Regions from separate parts of the Heyndrickxia sp. FSL K6-6286 genome, predicted to be linked through region 2. Evidence: riboswitches for the same ligand, from Rfam matches in the RefSeq annotation. Region 2 holds a riboswitch; each other region holds the start of a gene.
The links. A riboswitch is a leader RNA that binds a small molecule or an ion and turns the genes downstream of it on or off. The one in region 2 is predicted to bind S-adenosylmethionine.

Region 1 (3,822 bases), 110 kb from region 2:
TCCCTCTCCATTATTATATGCTGTAGTTAAGAAGGCTGGATCATATTCATAATCAAATTTTAATTTTTTTGGATTTTCAGCAATATCTTTAATCGTTGCCTCATCCTTATTTACACCATCTTTAAGCTTAATTAAGCCTTTTTCTTCAAACAATGTTAGAATACGACCGTGATCAGCGACAGAATTACTCATTAATATTTTAGCACCATCCGGAAGTTCATCTAGAGATTTATATTTTTTTGAATAAATCCCCATCGGTTCAATATGAATGCCACCTGCATTTACAAAGTCATATCCAAATTCTTTGATTTGTTTTTCTAAATAAGGAATATGTTGAAAATAGTTAGCATCTAAATCTTTTCCATCTAATGCTTTATTCGGTAAAACATAATCTGTGAACTTCTCAATTTTAAGATTGATGCCCTTTTTCTTCAAAATAGGCTTTGCTTGTTCCAAAATCACTGCATGCGGAGTATTTGAAGCTCCTACTACTAAAGTTGTTTCTTTACCATCGCCTTTTGATTTTTCATCTGAAGAACCACAGGCCGCTAATCCAAACACAAGCAATGCTGCAAAAAGTATACCTAACCATTTTTTCATTTGTATTTCCTCCTCTTTAATATGAAGTTATCGCTTATCTATTTTTCTTGTAATTAAATCTCCAATCATCTGGATGATGAAAACGATAATTAAAATTATAATTGTAGCTACAAAAGTAACATCTGTACGATTTCTTTGGAAACCATCTAAATAGGCTAGATTTCCTAATCCGCCGGCACCAATTGCACCTGCCATTGCGGTATACCCTACAATAGCAATGGATGTAACAGTTATACCTGAAACAATGGCCGGCATTGATTCTGGTAATAATACTTTAAATATAATGGTACTCATCTTGGCACCCATAGCCCTCGCTGCTTCAATAACGCCTTTATCGACTTCTCTTAGACCAATCTCCACTAATCTTGCATAAAAAGGTGCCGCACCTATAATCAATGCAGGTAAAGCTGCTTCTGGCCCAATTATGGAACCGACAATTGTTTTAGTAAATGGAATTAAAAGAACAATTAATATAATGAAAGGAATCGAACGAAAAACATTAACAATTGCTGAGATAATTGTGTTTATTGCACGGTTTTCCCATAAACTTCCTTTCGCTGTAAAAAACAATAACAAACCTAATAATATTCCGATTACAAATGTTGCAATCACGGACCAGAATGACATATATATAGTTTCTTTAGTGGCATCCCACATAGAAACCCAATCTACGTTTGGAAAGTATTTCTCAAGCATCTGCCTTCATCACCTCTAGCTCAATCTCCTGTTGTTTTTGTAAATAAGTTAATCCCTTATTTATTTCTTCTTCCTCACCATCTACATGAATGAACAATGTCCCATATGATCCATTCTGTGTTTGTGAGATGTTGCCCTGAATAATATTTACAGAAAGAGAATAATTCCTAATAAGATCAGTTATAATCGGTTGTTCAGCAGAACCTCCAATAAAAGTAATCTTCACTAATCGTCCACTTGAATACATATTTAATAGTTGTTGTACTGTTTCATGGGTATCTTCAGGTTCTGTGAGTTGTCTAACGAAACGTTTTGTTATTTTCTCTTGAGGTTTTCTAAACACATCAAGTACGCTTCCCATCTCAACAACCTGACCATTTTCCATAACAGCAACTCGATGGCAAATTTTCCTAATCACATGCATTTCATGGGTAATTAGCACAATCGTTAATCCAAGTCTTTTATTAATATCCACTAATAGATCCAAAATAGAATCTGTAGTCTGTGGGTCCAATGCAGAAGTCGCCTCATCACATAAAAGTACTTGAGGGTCATTTGCTAAAGCACGGGCAATACCTACACGTTGCTTTTGTCCACCACTAAGCTGTGAAGGGTATGCTTCTTCCCTTCCATCTAATCCAACAAGCTTAATTAATTCGTCTACTTTTTTTCTACGCTGCTGTTTTGATACACCCGCGATTTCAAGAGGAAAAGAAATATTTTCCCTAACAGTACGTGACCAAAGAAGATTAAAATGCTGAAATATCATTCCAATGCCTTGTCTTGCTTTTCTTAGCTCTGCACCCTTTATACTTGAAATTTCCTTCCCAGCTACATGAATCTTACCCGAGGTTGGAATTTCTAGACCATTTAACATACGGATTAACGTACTTTTCCCGGCACCTGAATAGCCAATAACACCAAAAATTTCACCTTTATTTATATCAATGTTAATGTCATTAACTGCTGTAACTTCTCCATTTTTTGTAGAAAATATTTTTTTTACTTTTTGAACGGTTATCATGCTGTCCACCTCACTTGTATATGACGCCTAGTATTCCAATAATCTGGGCAAAATAAAATGCCTTTCTGCAAAATGACAGAAAGGCATGAATAATTATGAAACCTTCCTCTCATCTTCCAAAGTTAAAAACTTTGTGTGAATTGGCACCATTTCAGATATCTGACGGTTGCCGGGCTTCATAGGGCACATCCCTCCACCTCTCTTGATAAGAGCACATATATATGTAATTGTTAATCTTTCAAACAAAAAATCCCGTTATTAAACTTTCAATATCAAAGACTTAATTTAGTACAAAAGTCATTCTATCATGATGGTTAATGACTGTCAACAAAAAATCACAAGAAATATAGTTCTCCATTCATGCAATCTGATAGTCTTTACTTAGCCATAAAATCGATTCAAGTAAAAGTGATAAGCGATAGGAGCCATATAATGTAAGTTCGTTATTTTTCACTAATTGACTTAAGCGAATATGACCATTTAAAAGATGACATAGTATTGGTTTGGAGGCATGTATTTCTAAATTCGATTCGCCTATATCTTTTTTCATTATAGAACAGCTATTTTTAGAAATATACAATCCCCATTCCTCTTTATCGCAAACAAATTTTATCATAATAGGACGGTTTGGAAATAAGGCATTCAAATGTTTTCGATTATCCAACTCTTGAATCAGTCTTTCAAAAAATGAATCCACAAAGATCACCCATTTCTCGTTTATCTTTTATACACTTATTCATTTTTTGAATAGAAAATCCTCTATCTATCGTTCTACAATTTTTTCAAGATATAAAATACATAAAAAATTCTTGTCGAATAAAATCATTATCTATTTATTTCCCAAGAAATTTGTCATAAGTATTTATACTACTTTTGAAATAGGAGGATGATCTTTTTTGCTTCCAAAAGATTTAAAGACAATAAAAAAGTAGATCGACCCCACTAAATATAAAAAACATGTGATTGAAAAAACAATGGCGTAGCCATTATAAGAACCATTTCGTGAAACAATTCCCATTGAAACTGGCCCCATCAACGCCCATCCTAAATTAAATACCATTTGATTGACAGAGTTTGCAAGACCCTTCACTGAATTATCAACTTTAGACATCATTAATGACATTTGAATTGGATTTCCTGCATTCATTAAAGCCTGCCTGAATAAAAACCCAATTGCTGCAAGTAATAAACTATGAGTAAATCCCGTTAATAATAAAAATGGGAGAGAAGCCAATTGCAAAAAGACAACTGCCTTAACCTCCCCTACTTTACTTACTACAAATGGACCAATAAACATAGCGATGGCGGTTGCTGCCTGCCCCATCGAAATAATAAATCCAATCGTTGTATTTGAAGCATTAAATCGATCAGCAAAGTATAAATTTAAATAAGGGATTACAAGTCCTGCACCAAAACCGATTAATAATTGTGCAATGGCAAAAAAGATGATTAATTTAAGACTTTCCTTTTGTTCTTTGAATGAAATGAAGCGCTTATTATTA
Region 2 (3,822 bases):
TAATTTTGAAGTGTAGCCACTTAGGAAATGATACATAGCTTGTTCTTTCGTAAGCTTGCTAATAGGAGGTAACACTCCAAATGCATCAGCAGTTAAAAATACTATTGTTTGTGGATGGCCAGCAATACTCGGTTCGATAATATTATCAATCGCTTGAATTGGATAAGCAGCTCGTGTATTTTCAGTTAATGTAGCATCCTCATAAAGGGGAAGTCTAGTTTTTGAATCTATAACGACATTTTCTAAGACAGAACCAAAGCGAATGGCATCAAAAATTTGTGGTTCTTTTTCTCTTGTTAATCCAATGCATTTTGCATAGCAGCCGCCTTCAATATTGAAAACTCCATTTGAAGACCATCCATGTTCGTCATCCCCGATTAGACGGCGATTTGGATCAGCGGATAGTGTAGTTTTTCCTGTACCTGATAATCCGAAAAATAACGCAACATCACCCTCTGCTCCAACATTGGCAGAACAGTGCATAGGTAGGATGTCTTTTTGAGGTAGTAGATAGTTCATAATGGAGAAAATTCCTTTTTTCATTTCTCCAGCATACTCAGTTCCACCAATTAAGATTATACGACGTTCAAATGAAACAGCGATAAATGTTTCAGAGTTAGTTCCATCGGTCGTTGGATCCGCTTTCACATTCGGTGCTGACAATATGGTAAACTCTGCTTGATGTGTTTGTAATTCATCTTCAGTTGGACGGATAAATAATTGATGTGCAAATAGATTATGCCATGCATATTCATTTACTACTTGAATCGGTAAGCGACTCTTATTATCTGCACCTGCAAAACCATTAAAAACAAATATTTCATTTTGTTCCTTAAGATAATTACTAACTTTTTTATATAGCTTATCAAATGATTCCTCCGAAATTGGTTGGTTTACAGAACCCCAATCAATAAGATCTTTTGTAGAAGCTTCTTCAACAATATATTTATCTTTAGGGGAGCGGCCAGTATATTTACCAGTTTCAGCACAAACAGCACCAGTTGATGTTAATTTTCCCTCTTTACGTTGTAACACTTTTTCCACTAATTGAGGAACAGATAGTTGGGATAACACATTTTTTCCAGTTAAAATTTCAGCTAATGTATTTGAAAATGCGACAGATTTCATTATACTAACCTTCCTTTATTCAAAAATTTAAAGATTGTTTTTTATTCGTTAATTAGTATAACACAATTGTATTAATAGTCTATACTATTTGTGCACATTTTTTTTAACAACATTATTTCGACATATTTTCTTCATACATTTCGTGATCTATTTAATAGGAAATAAGAGATGAATAAAAATTTTTGTAGGAACATGTTGACACGAACTTGCAAATTGCGTAATATTTTACCTTGAACGGATACTCTTATCCCGAGCTGGTGGAGGGACAGGCCCGATGAAACCCAGCAACCGGCATTCTATGTTAGAATTTTTTAGTTAGATCATAACCGATGTTTATCGATTGTGTAATCTAATTTTAAGATTTTCTAAACTAGAAAGCAATGGTGCTAACCTGACGCAAGGGAATACCTTGAACGATAAGAGTGAAAGGCGCGATAATGGATCTTAACCTTTCCTCTCATAAACATGCGGGGAAAGGTTTTATTTTTTCTATTCTAATCTTTGTAGCTATTAGGTAAATTTCTGCATAAATTTAACAAGAATACGAAAAGCCATCTTTTATACAATATCGTCTTTCTAAACCCATGAAAAGGATTTTGCTCCTTAACATTAAAGGATAAAATCTATGGTTTATTTCATACTATTAGGGAATGAGTACCGTGAAGCGTAAAAATAGATAGAAGTAATTTTTGGGAGGAATAAATATGACAAAAAAGCGTCGTTTATTCACATCTGAATCTGTAACAGAAGGTCATCCAGATAAAATCTGTGATCAAATTTCTGATGGGATTTTAGATGCAATTTTAGCTAAAGATCCAAATGCTCGTGTAGCATGTGAAACATCTGTAACTACAGGGCTTGTACTTGTTGCTGGTGAAATTACAACAAGTACATATGTGGATATTCCGAAAATTGTTCGTGAAACAATTAAAGGAATTGGATATACTCGTGCAAAATATGGCTTTGACGCAGAAACATGTGCAGTGCTAACTTCTATTGATGAACAATCTGCAGATATTGCAATGGGTGTAGATAAAGCATTAGAAGCTCGTGAAGGTCAGATGTCTGAAGAGGAAATTGAGGCTATTGGTGCAGGTGACCAAGGGTTAATGTTTGGATTTGCATGTAATGAAACAAAAGAATTAATGCCATTACCTATTTCCTTAGCTCATAAGCTAGCACGAAGAATTTCTGAAGTTCGTAAAGAGGATATTCTTCCATATTTGCGTCCTGATGCTAAAACCCAGGTAACAGTTGAATATGATGAAAATGACAAACCTGTTCGTATTGATACAATTGTCATATCTACTCAGCATCATCCGGAAATAAGCTTAGAACAAATTCAACGTAATGTGAAAGAATATGTGATTAATCCAGTAGTTCCAAAAGAGTTAATCGATGAAAATACCAAATATTTTATTAATCCGACTGGTCGTTTCGTAATTGGTGGACCACAAGGTGATGCTGGTTTAACAGGTCGTAAAATAATTGTTGATACTTATGGTGGCTATGCACGTCATGGTGGCGGAGCATTCTCTGGTAAAGATCCTACAAAAGTTGACCGTTCAGCAGCTTACGCGGCTAGATATGTTGCTAAGAATATTGTAGCTGCAGGTCTTGCTGATAAGTGTGAAGTTCAACTTGCTTACGCGATTGGGGTAGCTCAACCGGTGTCTATTTCAATTGATACATTTGGAACAGGGAAGGTTGAAGAGGATATCTTAATCGAAGCAGTTAGAAAGCATTTTGACCTACGTCCAGCTGGGATTATTAAAATGCTTGATTTGCGCCGTCCAATTTACAAGCAAACAGCTGCATATGGCCATTTCGGTCGTCATGATCTTGATCTTCCATGGGAGAGAACAGACAAAGCAGAAGCATTACGTGACTTTTCACTTTAAAGAATGAAATGGGGCTACATGGGTAGCCCCATTTTTTATTCTTAAGGAAAATATGCACCGTAGATATTAATCACATGATTGTTGTTTACGTCGAGCCTGATTCCAAACAACCTCACCAAAGGAAAATCAAAAGCGTTACCATAACTTGGCGGGGCTGAGCAAGATGCTTGCACGTTTGTTATTCACTTGTAGTTCTTTCCATAAAAATATATATAATGTCTACTGCAAAAAAAGTAAAATAATGATAGTATAGTGGAGTGTATTTTTAAAAGGCGGTTGGCCTTTAATAAAGTATGTTAATTAGAAATGGAGTAGGTGACATACATAAATGTGTGGATTTGTTGGTTGTATTCATGACCGAGAGATTGGTTTAAGAGATTCGGATAGACAGCTTTTTAAGAATATGAATGATATTATTACACATCGTGGACCAGATGATGAAGGTTTTTTTGAAGATGAGCATATCCAATTTGGTTTCCGCAGATTAAGTATTATTGATATAGAAAGTGGACACCAGCCATTAACCTATGAAAATGAGCGCTATTGGATTATTTTTAATGGTGAAATATATAATTATGTTGAGCTCAGAAATGAACTAATTGAGATGGGACTTACTTTTGAAACTTCTTCAGATACAGAAGTAATTATTGCTCTTTATAGTCATTATAAAGAAAAAGCGGTGGAGAAACTTAGGGGAATGTTTGCTTTTACGATTTGGGATAAACAAGAGCAAGTTTTAATTGGTGCTCGCGATCCATTCGGCATTAAACCATTTTTCTATCGTGAAGAAGAA
Region 3 (3,822 bases), 1.2 Mb from region 2:
AATTATTCTTAGGATATCCGCATTTTCGCTTCTTTCAATTTTTTATTACCCATATTCTGATCATTTGGACTTGTATTTATTATGTTATAGTACATCAGTATATTCCTACCACTAAAGGTTTGGTGAGCTCGTTTTTCTTTTTGAATGGATGTGCAGGAATTGCCTATTTTTTAAATAAAATCACTCGTGGAAATTATATGTTTCTATCATATAAACCAATAAATGGTTCCTTATTAGATTATTTTGGCCCCTATCCATATTATATTCTATCTTTAGAAGCGGCCGCCTTGATTTTGTTTATATTATTATTGCTTCCATTTAAGTTAAAAAAGAAGAGATAAATTTATAAATTAAAATATCGTTTTATAAACACTTTTTACCCCAATAGATCTGGGAAAAGTAGCTACGAAGAGTGTAGCTAATTCTAATTGATGAGTTTATTTATATATAAATTGATAGTCTGTTGTATATGCACGACAATCTTATAGAATATGAGGTTCAAGAAAAACAGCACCACTAAACCATACTGGTGCTGTTTGTATTTACGCTTGTCGTTCATCTTCAAGATAAAAACCTATATTTTGTTCAGCAAGTGCTTCAAAAAAACCTTCTTTATCCTTCAAGTTATTAATGGAAACATTTATGGCAGGGTAACCCATGCTTTTATTTGCTTCTAAAAGCTTTTTGTTCATACCCGTGAATTTATTCACGTATTTATCTTCATCAAATAATATAAAACCTAACATTGCCTGTTTATTGATTTGATATGGAATACATCCATCGATATCTTCCCATGGGATAAATCCAATTTTAGGAATGTATCCATTAATCATAATGCCTTCTGTACTAATGACAACGGAAGGTTCGTTTGTTGTCGCCTTTTTTAGTAGTACGATGGACACAGGTATAAGAACTATAGTTAATATGAGAGAGAGAATGAACATTGGAAATTCCAAAGTAATTGACCCGAAAAGCATAGCAAGGGTGATACTACCAAATACAAGTGTCAATGTTATAGTTAAAATTGAAAAGCCAATCATTCTTGCCCTAGAGTCAAAAAATTCTTTTTTCTGCATCGTTTCACCTTTCCATATTTTATCATGACATCCTTTTCATCCTAATTATTCCAACTGAATTGTATAATAAATGGAAAGTACATGTATATAGGCCAATAGAATTAGTAGATGAGTACGGATATTGATATATAGTGAAATAAACAAAGGAAGTGTAATAAAACGAAATTTTGAATTGGAATTGAAAATGGAAAATTTTAAGCATGAGTAATCCCTAATATGAAAACTACACCCTGTTTTTGTGTCGTTTGTTGTTTTTGTATTATCTCTGGCTTTTACACCAAATAAAGAGTTCAGTGTTCTTATGAGGTTTGCCAAACTTCAACTTACTTTTTCAGTTAAGATATGAGTTGAATAGTAAGAAGGTTTGAAAATATGGCCTAAATAAAAAAGCCCCTTTTAAAATTAAAGAGGCTATTAATTATTTATTTAAAATTAATCCATCGAATAGAGTCTATTCCACTATGTGGATGATTTTTAGATGTAATTTTATAATACTCATATTCCAAATCTAATAAAGATAATTCAAAAAGATGCTTTCCATCTTTTTTGTATTGTCCATTTTCAATTAACTTATTAATTAAATCGTTTCGACGACTTTCTATTGTTTCATTTAACAATCTTTCCATTTTCATTTCCTCTCTTATGTTAGTTTCTTTTAATTGGATAAGAAGAGGAATGATCAACTGTATAAACCTCAACTTATCTTTCAAGCAATTTGCTTGCAGGATTTAGCACAGAATTCAAAAAAGAATCTGCTGCTGAGGTTTCATAGGGCCAGTCCCTCCACCTCTCTTGATAAGTATTTATGTAATTACAGATTAAAGCATATTAATCCGATTTGTCAACAATGTTTATTCGAGGTTTTTTACTCAATTGTGATTAATTTAAGCTATAAGATGTATGGAAAGCCAAGTAAAAAATCAAACAAACCGGTTAAAAAAATCGGTTTGTTTGATTTTAATTTATTCTGTTTTCGTGCTCTGATCCTTATTTCTTTTATTTCCTTTGCTATTATCTCCACTAGTTGGAGTTTGTCCATGTAAATGGGGGGAATTTTGATTGTGACTACCTTGATTATATTTTTTAGTCATAGTAAATTGCTCCTTTCTTAGGAATAATAAAATAGTATCTCCTTTTTGTTTCAACTTATGATTTCTGATTAAAATCTAGCCTTTTAAATTCCATAAAATGAATAAAAAGGTGAAAACTAATATAACTTTCATGTATAATGAATCGAAAAACTATTTTTGGAAATTTGAGGTCTACAATGCTATTAACAATTGGAATTATTACCCTTTTATTGTTTGTTACATTTATAAGTTCTTATTTATCAGATCCAAGAAGAGTGATAAATGGTTTTTGGTTTAACCTGTTTTTTTGTTCATTACTTATTTTTTGTTGTATTTTAGGATACAGTACTGGTAATAAACTCCTTATGATCTTTGCATTATTCCCATTTGCTATTTTACTATTTATAGCAACATTTGGTTTTTTTGCTCTAAGTGTTGCATTATTTTTAAATGCAAGGGTATTAATGAAAAAAGAGGGGAGACGATTTTCAAATGCGTTAACATTATTTTTAGGTATCTTTCTATTAATATTATTTATAAACCAAATCATAAATCCTGAGCGTTTATTATCGACTAGTTTGCAACCTCTATATGCAGGAGCTTCATTAATTGTCATTTATTTCTTTTTACATTTAACTAATTTTTTGACCGCTTATATGTTAAACCAGTTTAATAGGCCAAAATACAATCAAGATTTTATTATTGTTTTAGGCAGTGGTTTAATTAATGATAGGGTTCCACCACTATTAGCAAGTAGAATAAATAAAGCGATTGAATTTTATTGGAAACAAAAGGCGGTAACTCTACCACCAAAATTAGTTTTTTCAGGTGGACAAGGACCTGATGAAAACCTCCCCGAAGCAGAAGCGATGCAAATTTATGCCGTAAACAATGGAATTCCTATAGAAGATACTCTGACAGAAGTTCATTCTGTGAATACTTTTCAGAATATGCTTTTTTCAAAACACCTCATGGATTCTTTAAAAGGAAATGAATATAATAGTATCTTTACGACGAACAATTTTCATCTGTTCCGAGCTAGCTTATATGCAAAAAAAGCTGGTCTAAATAGTCAAGGTATCGGTTCTAAAACGGCATTTTATTACTGGCCAAATGCAATGATTCGTGAGTATATTGCCATTATAGTAATGAGACGTAAATTTCATACATTTGTTGTAGGTACCATATTAGGATTCTCTATCTTAATAACATTGATTTCTTTTTTATTTGAATAAGTTTTAAATAAAAGTCATTCTTCTTAATTGGAAAATGACTCTTTTTATCTTCAATGAAATATATCCTAATCTAAATTTTAAAATCTTAGTTTGGACGTACAAAATTGAATTGAACGCTTAAAATATTTCGAGTAAATGAAAAAGAGGCAGGTATACTTAAAACGACAAGTAAATCAATTCCGTTCCATATACTCATTTTGATTTGTTCAAATCAAAGGTTCTTAAAATGGCACCTAGAATTGATAATATTGCACTTAAAAGTAAACCTGCATATAAGATAGAACAGATGTTATTAATGAATTCGTATAAATTTCATGTTTATTTCCTTCCTCTGTCGGTGGTCGTCTAATTAATGAAATGCGTTAAACTCACACTTCAAATAGAGGGTTGAATGCCCTCATTGTGTATCTGAATATATTGTAAGGTTTGGAAAATAGAATG
Region 4 (3,822 bases), 270 kb from region 2:
ACATTATTGGTTTCTTGATCTCAGAGGTGGGCTAGGCGATAGATAAAAAGTATTTCTAAATAGTTGTCATTTCCTAAATAAAAAAACTGGCGAAGTCGCCAGTTTTACATTTGCAATGCAGGGATTTTCTCCTGTAACTGTTGGTGTTGGACTATTTCAGCAAAGTCCTCAATCATCGCACTCGCTGTAGGCATTTTCCCAGCTCCAGGTCCTTGTAATGTAATATTTCCAACCAAGCTTGCTTCTAGTGCAATGGCATTTTCGACACCTTCAATCGAGTACAGTGGGTGATTACTGTCCACAATAATCGGCTTCACAGAAGCTTTTATCAGCTTGCCTTCTTTATAAATCTCCGCAATATGTTTATATCTTTGACCTTGATGCTCTTTTTCTTCTATTTGTTGCTGGGAAATCGAAGTGATTCCTTCAATTTTCACTTCAGACCAGCATGGCTGTTCACCAAATACAAGTTGACTTAATATCATTAATTTACAAAAGGCATCTTTTCCACTAATATCATTCGTCGGGTCAGCCTCCGCATAGCCTTTTTGCTGTGCTAAATGAAGAGCTGCCTCGAATGACAACTTGTTCTCTCTCATTTTTGTCAAAATAAAATTTGAGGTGCCATTTAGTATCCCTTGAACCTTTGTAATTCGATTAACTTGCAGCAATCGTTGGATGGTTCTTATAATTGGAACCCCACCAGCCGTTGTTGCTTCAAATGCAAGTTTTACATTCCGTTGCTTTGCTTTATGAATTAATTCCTGCCCATATTTTGCAAACATGACCTTATTAGCTGTAATCACATGGATGCCCTTATCAATTGCCTGCTTCAAATACGTGTAACCTGGTTCCTCTCCTACAATCGCTTCAAAAACTACATCCAAATCACGTATATTAAGAATCTCTTCGAAATCTGTTGTGACAAGTATATTCGACTCAATGTGTCTCTTTTTATTTTTATCCCGAATCAATACCGCAACAATTTCCACCCTTACTCCCAGCAGTTCATTAAGCTGCTGTTGATGGGAGTGAATTGCAGTATAGACACCTTCACCAACCGTTCCAAAACCTAAAAGCGCTGCCTTTATGACTGACATTAAGAAATCCCCCTTATTCGCCTGACCGACTGTGCAAAAATTTACTATTTCTATACTGTGACACTTGTTGCTTTTACAATCGCTTGATCTAAATCTGCTGTTAAATCCTCTACTGCTTCCAAGCCGACCGAAAGGCGAATCAGTTCCTCTGTTACACCTGTTAGTTTAAGATCCTCTGCATTAAGCTGTTGATGGGTAGTAGATGCAGGATGGATAATTAAAGATTTTGCATCCCCCACATTTGCAACATGAGACCATAATTTTATCTCATCGATGACTTTTCTTCCTACTTCCCGACCACCTTTAATCCCAAAGTTGACAATGGAACCAAATCCACCTTTGAAATATTTAGTTGCAAGCTCATATGATGGATGTTCCTCTAGTCCTGTATAATTAACCCAAGCAACGGCAGGATGATCTTGTAAAAATTGGGCAATCTTCAATGCATTTTCATTATGCTTTTGTACACGTAGATGCAATGTTTCAAGACCTTGTAATAATAAGAATGCACTATCAGGACTTAAGCTAGCACCGAAATCACGCAATAACTGCACACGAAGTTTTGTGGCAAATGCTGCTTGAGGCACATCAATGCCATATCGAAGGCCATGATAACTTTCATCCGGCTCTTTAAAATAAGGGAATTTATCACTATTCCAATCAAATTTACCTCCATCAATCACGACACCGCCGATTGTCGTACCATGTCCGCCAATCCATTTAGTAGCGGAATGAACAACAATATCAGCACCCCATTTTATTGGATTAGATAGATATGGTGTTCCGAAGGTATTATCTATGATCAACGGAATTCCATTTTCATGGGCAACATTTGCTACTGCCTCAACATCTAAAACATGTAGGCTTGGATTGCCAATAATTTCTGCAAAAAGAGCTTTCGTTTTTGGTGTGATTGCTTCCCGAAAATTTTCCGGATCAGTTGCATCAACAAATTTCACTTGAATCCCATATCTAGGAAGCGTCGTTGCAAAGAGATTAAAAGTCCCGCCATAAAGATTTCCAGCAGCGATAATTTCATCTCCTGCACTAGCAATATTTAAAATAGAAAAAGCAATGGCGGCCATCCCTGATGAAAGTGCAACAGCTGCTGTTCCCCCTTCCAAAAGGGCAATACGCTGCTCAAATACATCAACCGTTGGATTGCCAATTCTTGTATAAATATAGCCAGGTTGTTCAAGGGCAAATAACCCTTGGGCATGATCTGTATCTTTAAAAACATAGGATGTCGTCTTATAAACAGGAACAGCCCGTGAACCTGTCGTTGGATCAGGCTCCTGTCCCCCATGAAGTAATAACGTTTCTGGTTGATAGTTTTCATTTGTCATTTTGAATTCCTCCTAGATCTTTTTATTATTCAGGTGAGGCTAAATAACATTCAATGGCTAATAACATTAAGCCGCTTAAACTAGGTAAGGTTCATTGAGTAATTCCTCTGTTGTGGGATTTGAGAAGTATGGAATGAGGGGAAACAAAAAACCCTCTTCATAAGAAGAGGGCTTATTATATCAGTTCCTCCCCTTATCTTTCAGATCTAATTGATCTGTAGGAATTAGCACCTTTTCAAGCACGAATGCTTGAAGGTTGCCGGGCTTCAAAGGGCCTAGTCCCTCCGCCGCTCACGATAAGAGTGATTATTAAATTTAGAAAATTTTAAATTGCTCTTGTTTTGCATTATAAAAGATGGATGAATAGTTCGTCAACCTTTTTTCTATTAAAAAAACTTTTTAGTGGATATTTCTTTCATCCCTTTAAAACAGCCGCTAAGTGAAAAGGCATGACTTTTTATCAAAGTAGCAAACGATACTAAACTTGATACCAATCTTATAATGCGGCTTCTATCGCACGCTTAAATTGCTTAATAATATCTGCTGAATCTTCTATTCCTACCGAAATGCGAATAACCCACTGATTGATTCCTATGCTTTCTTGCTCCTCTAAAGTAAGACTACGATGAGATGTTCCAAACGGATAGGATACAGTTGTTTCCACTCCTGCTAATGTAGGAACAAGTTTTACCCAGCCTAAAGAGGAAAAAAACTGATGAATATCTACAGCTTCTCCTAATTCAATTGTAACTATCGCACCATTTCCCTTAGTTGATAGATTTTCTGGATAGTAAACTTTTTTTACATTGGAATGATTCGTTAGGCTTTCTGCTAACAGTTGAGCATTAGTTGCTTGGCGCTCCATTCTTAATGCAAGTGTTTTTAACCCTCTACTAGTAAGCCATGCTTCAAAGGGACTTAAATTTGTACCCAAATTAACTACCTTTTGTCTTGCTTTTGCCATCAATGCTTCTGCTCCAACAACTACGCCAGCGGTTACATCACTGTGCCCACCTATATATTTCGTTGCGCTATGAGCCACAATATCCACTCCGTCCTTAAAAGGCTGCAATAAATATGGAGTTGCGAATGTATTATCTACCATTGTGCAAAGCTGAAATTCCTTTGCGATTCGAACCAATTCAGTCACGTTTTCTATCCGTAAAAATGGGTTGGTTACTGTTTCGGAATAAAGAAGCTTTGTATTTGATCGAATCGCCTTTCGAATCATTGAAGCATCTTTAAAAGGGATAAATGTGGTTTCAATTCCAAGTTCCTTTAATTCGTGTTTTAATAAATGATGGGTTCCGCCATATATATCATCTGCCGCAACAATATGATCGCCAGCAGAGGCGACAGCTAATATCCCTGCTAAA

Region 1: it holds a riboswitch for S-adenosylmethionine, as region 2 does, so the genes downstream of both, MHI39_RS06925 (methionine ABC transporter ATP-binding protein) here and metK (methionine adenosyltransferase) in region 2, are expected to answer to the same signal.
Region 3: it holds a riboswitch for S-adenosylmethionine, as region 2 does, so the genes downstream of both, MHI39_RS13655 (Fur-regulated basic protein FbpA) here and metK (methionine adenosyltransferase) in region 2, are expected to answer to the same signal.
Region 4: it holds a riboswitch for S-adenosylmethionine, as region 2 does, so the genes downstream of both, MHI39_RS06220 (O-acetylhomoserine aminocarboxypropyltransferase/cysteine synthase family protein) here and metK (methionine adenosyltransferase) in region 2, are expected to answer to the same signal.

What each region holds. Positions count from the first base shown of each region.
Region 1 covers NZ_CP152029.1:1,410,629-1,414,450, reverse strand. Annotated here, with positions in the region: gene MHI39_RS06935 (MetQ/NlpA family ABC transporter substrate-binding protein) at 1-600, opposite strand, end outside; gene MHI39_RS06930 (methionine ABC transporter permease) at 628-1,296, opposite strand; gene MHI39_RS06925 (methionine ABC transporter ATP-binding protein) at 1,289-2,320, opposite strand; SAM riboswitch class I at 2,427-2,532, opposite strand; gene MHI39_RS06920 (hypothetical protein) at 2,679-3,017, opposite strand; gene MHI39_RS06915 (MFS transporter) at 3,183-3,822, opposite strand, start outside.
Region 2 covers NZ_CP152029.1:1,516,604-1,520,425, forward strand. Annotated here, with positions in the region: gene pckA (phosphoenolpyruvate carboxykinase (ATP)) at 1-1,128, opposite strand, end outside; SAM riboswitch class I at 1,370-1,551, shown strand; gene metK (methionine adenosyltransferase) at 1,833-3,029, shown strand; gene asnB (asparagine synthase (glutamine-hydrolyzing)) at 3,358-3,822, shown strand, end outside.
Region 3 covers NZ_CP152029.1:2,705,051-2,708,872, reverse strand. Annotated here, with positions in the region: gene MHI39_RS13665 (TIGR02206 family membrane protein) at 1-341, shown strand, start outside; gene MHI39_RS13660 (STM3941 family protein) at 543-1,076, opposite strand; gene MHI39_RS13655 (Fur-regulated basic protein FbpA) at 1,499-1,702, opposite strand; SAM riboswitch class I at 1,773-1,878, opposite strand; gene MHI39_RS13650 (hypothetical protein) at 2,039-2,167, opposite strand; gene MHI39_RS13645 (YdcF family protein) at 2,344-3,381, shown strand; partial or broken gene MHI39_RS13640 (IS1595 family transposase) at 3,691-3,822, shown strand, end outside.
Region 4 covers NZ_CP152029.1:1,250,804-1,254,625, reverse strand. Annotated here, with positions in the region: gene MHI39_RS06225 (homoserine dehydrogenase) at 105-1,100, opposite strand; gene MHI39_RS06220 (O-acetylhomoserine aminocarboxypropyltransferase/cysteine synthase family protein) at 1,151-2,446, opposite strand; SAM riboswitch class I at 2,637-2,749, opposite strand; gene MHI39_RS06215 (aminotransferase class I/II-fold pyridoxal phosphate-dependent enzyme) at 2,943-3,822, opposite strand, start outside.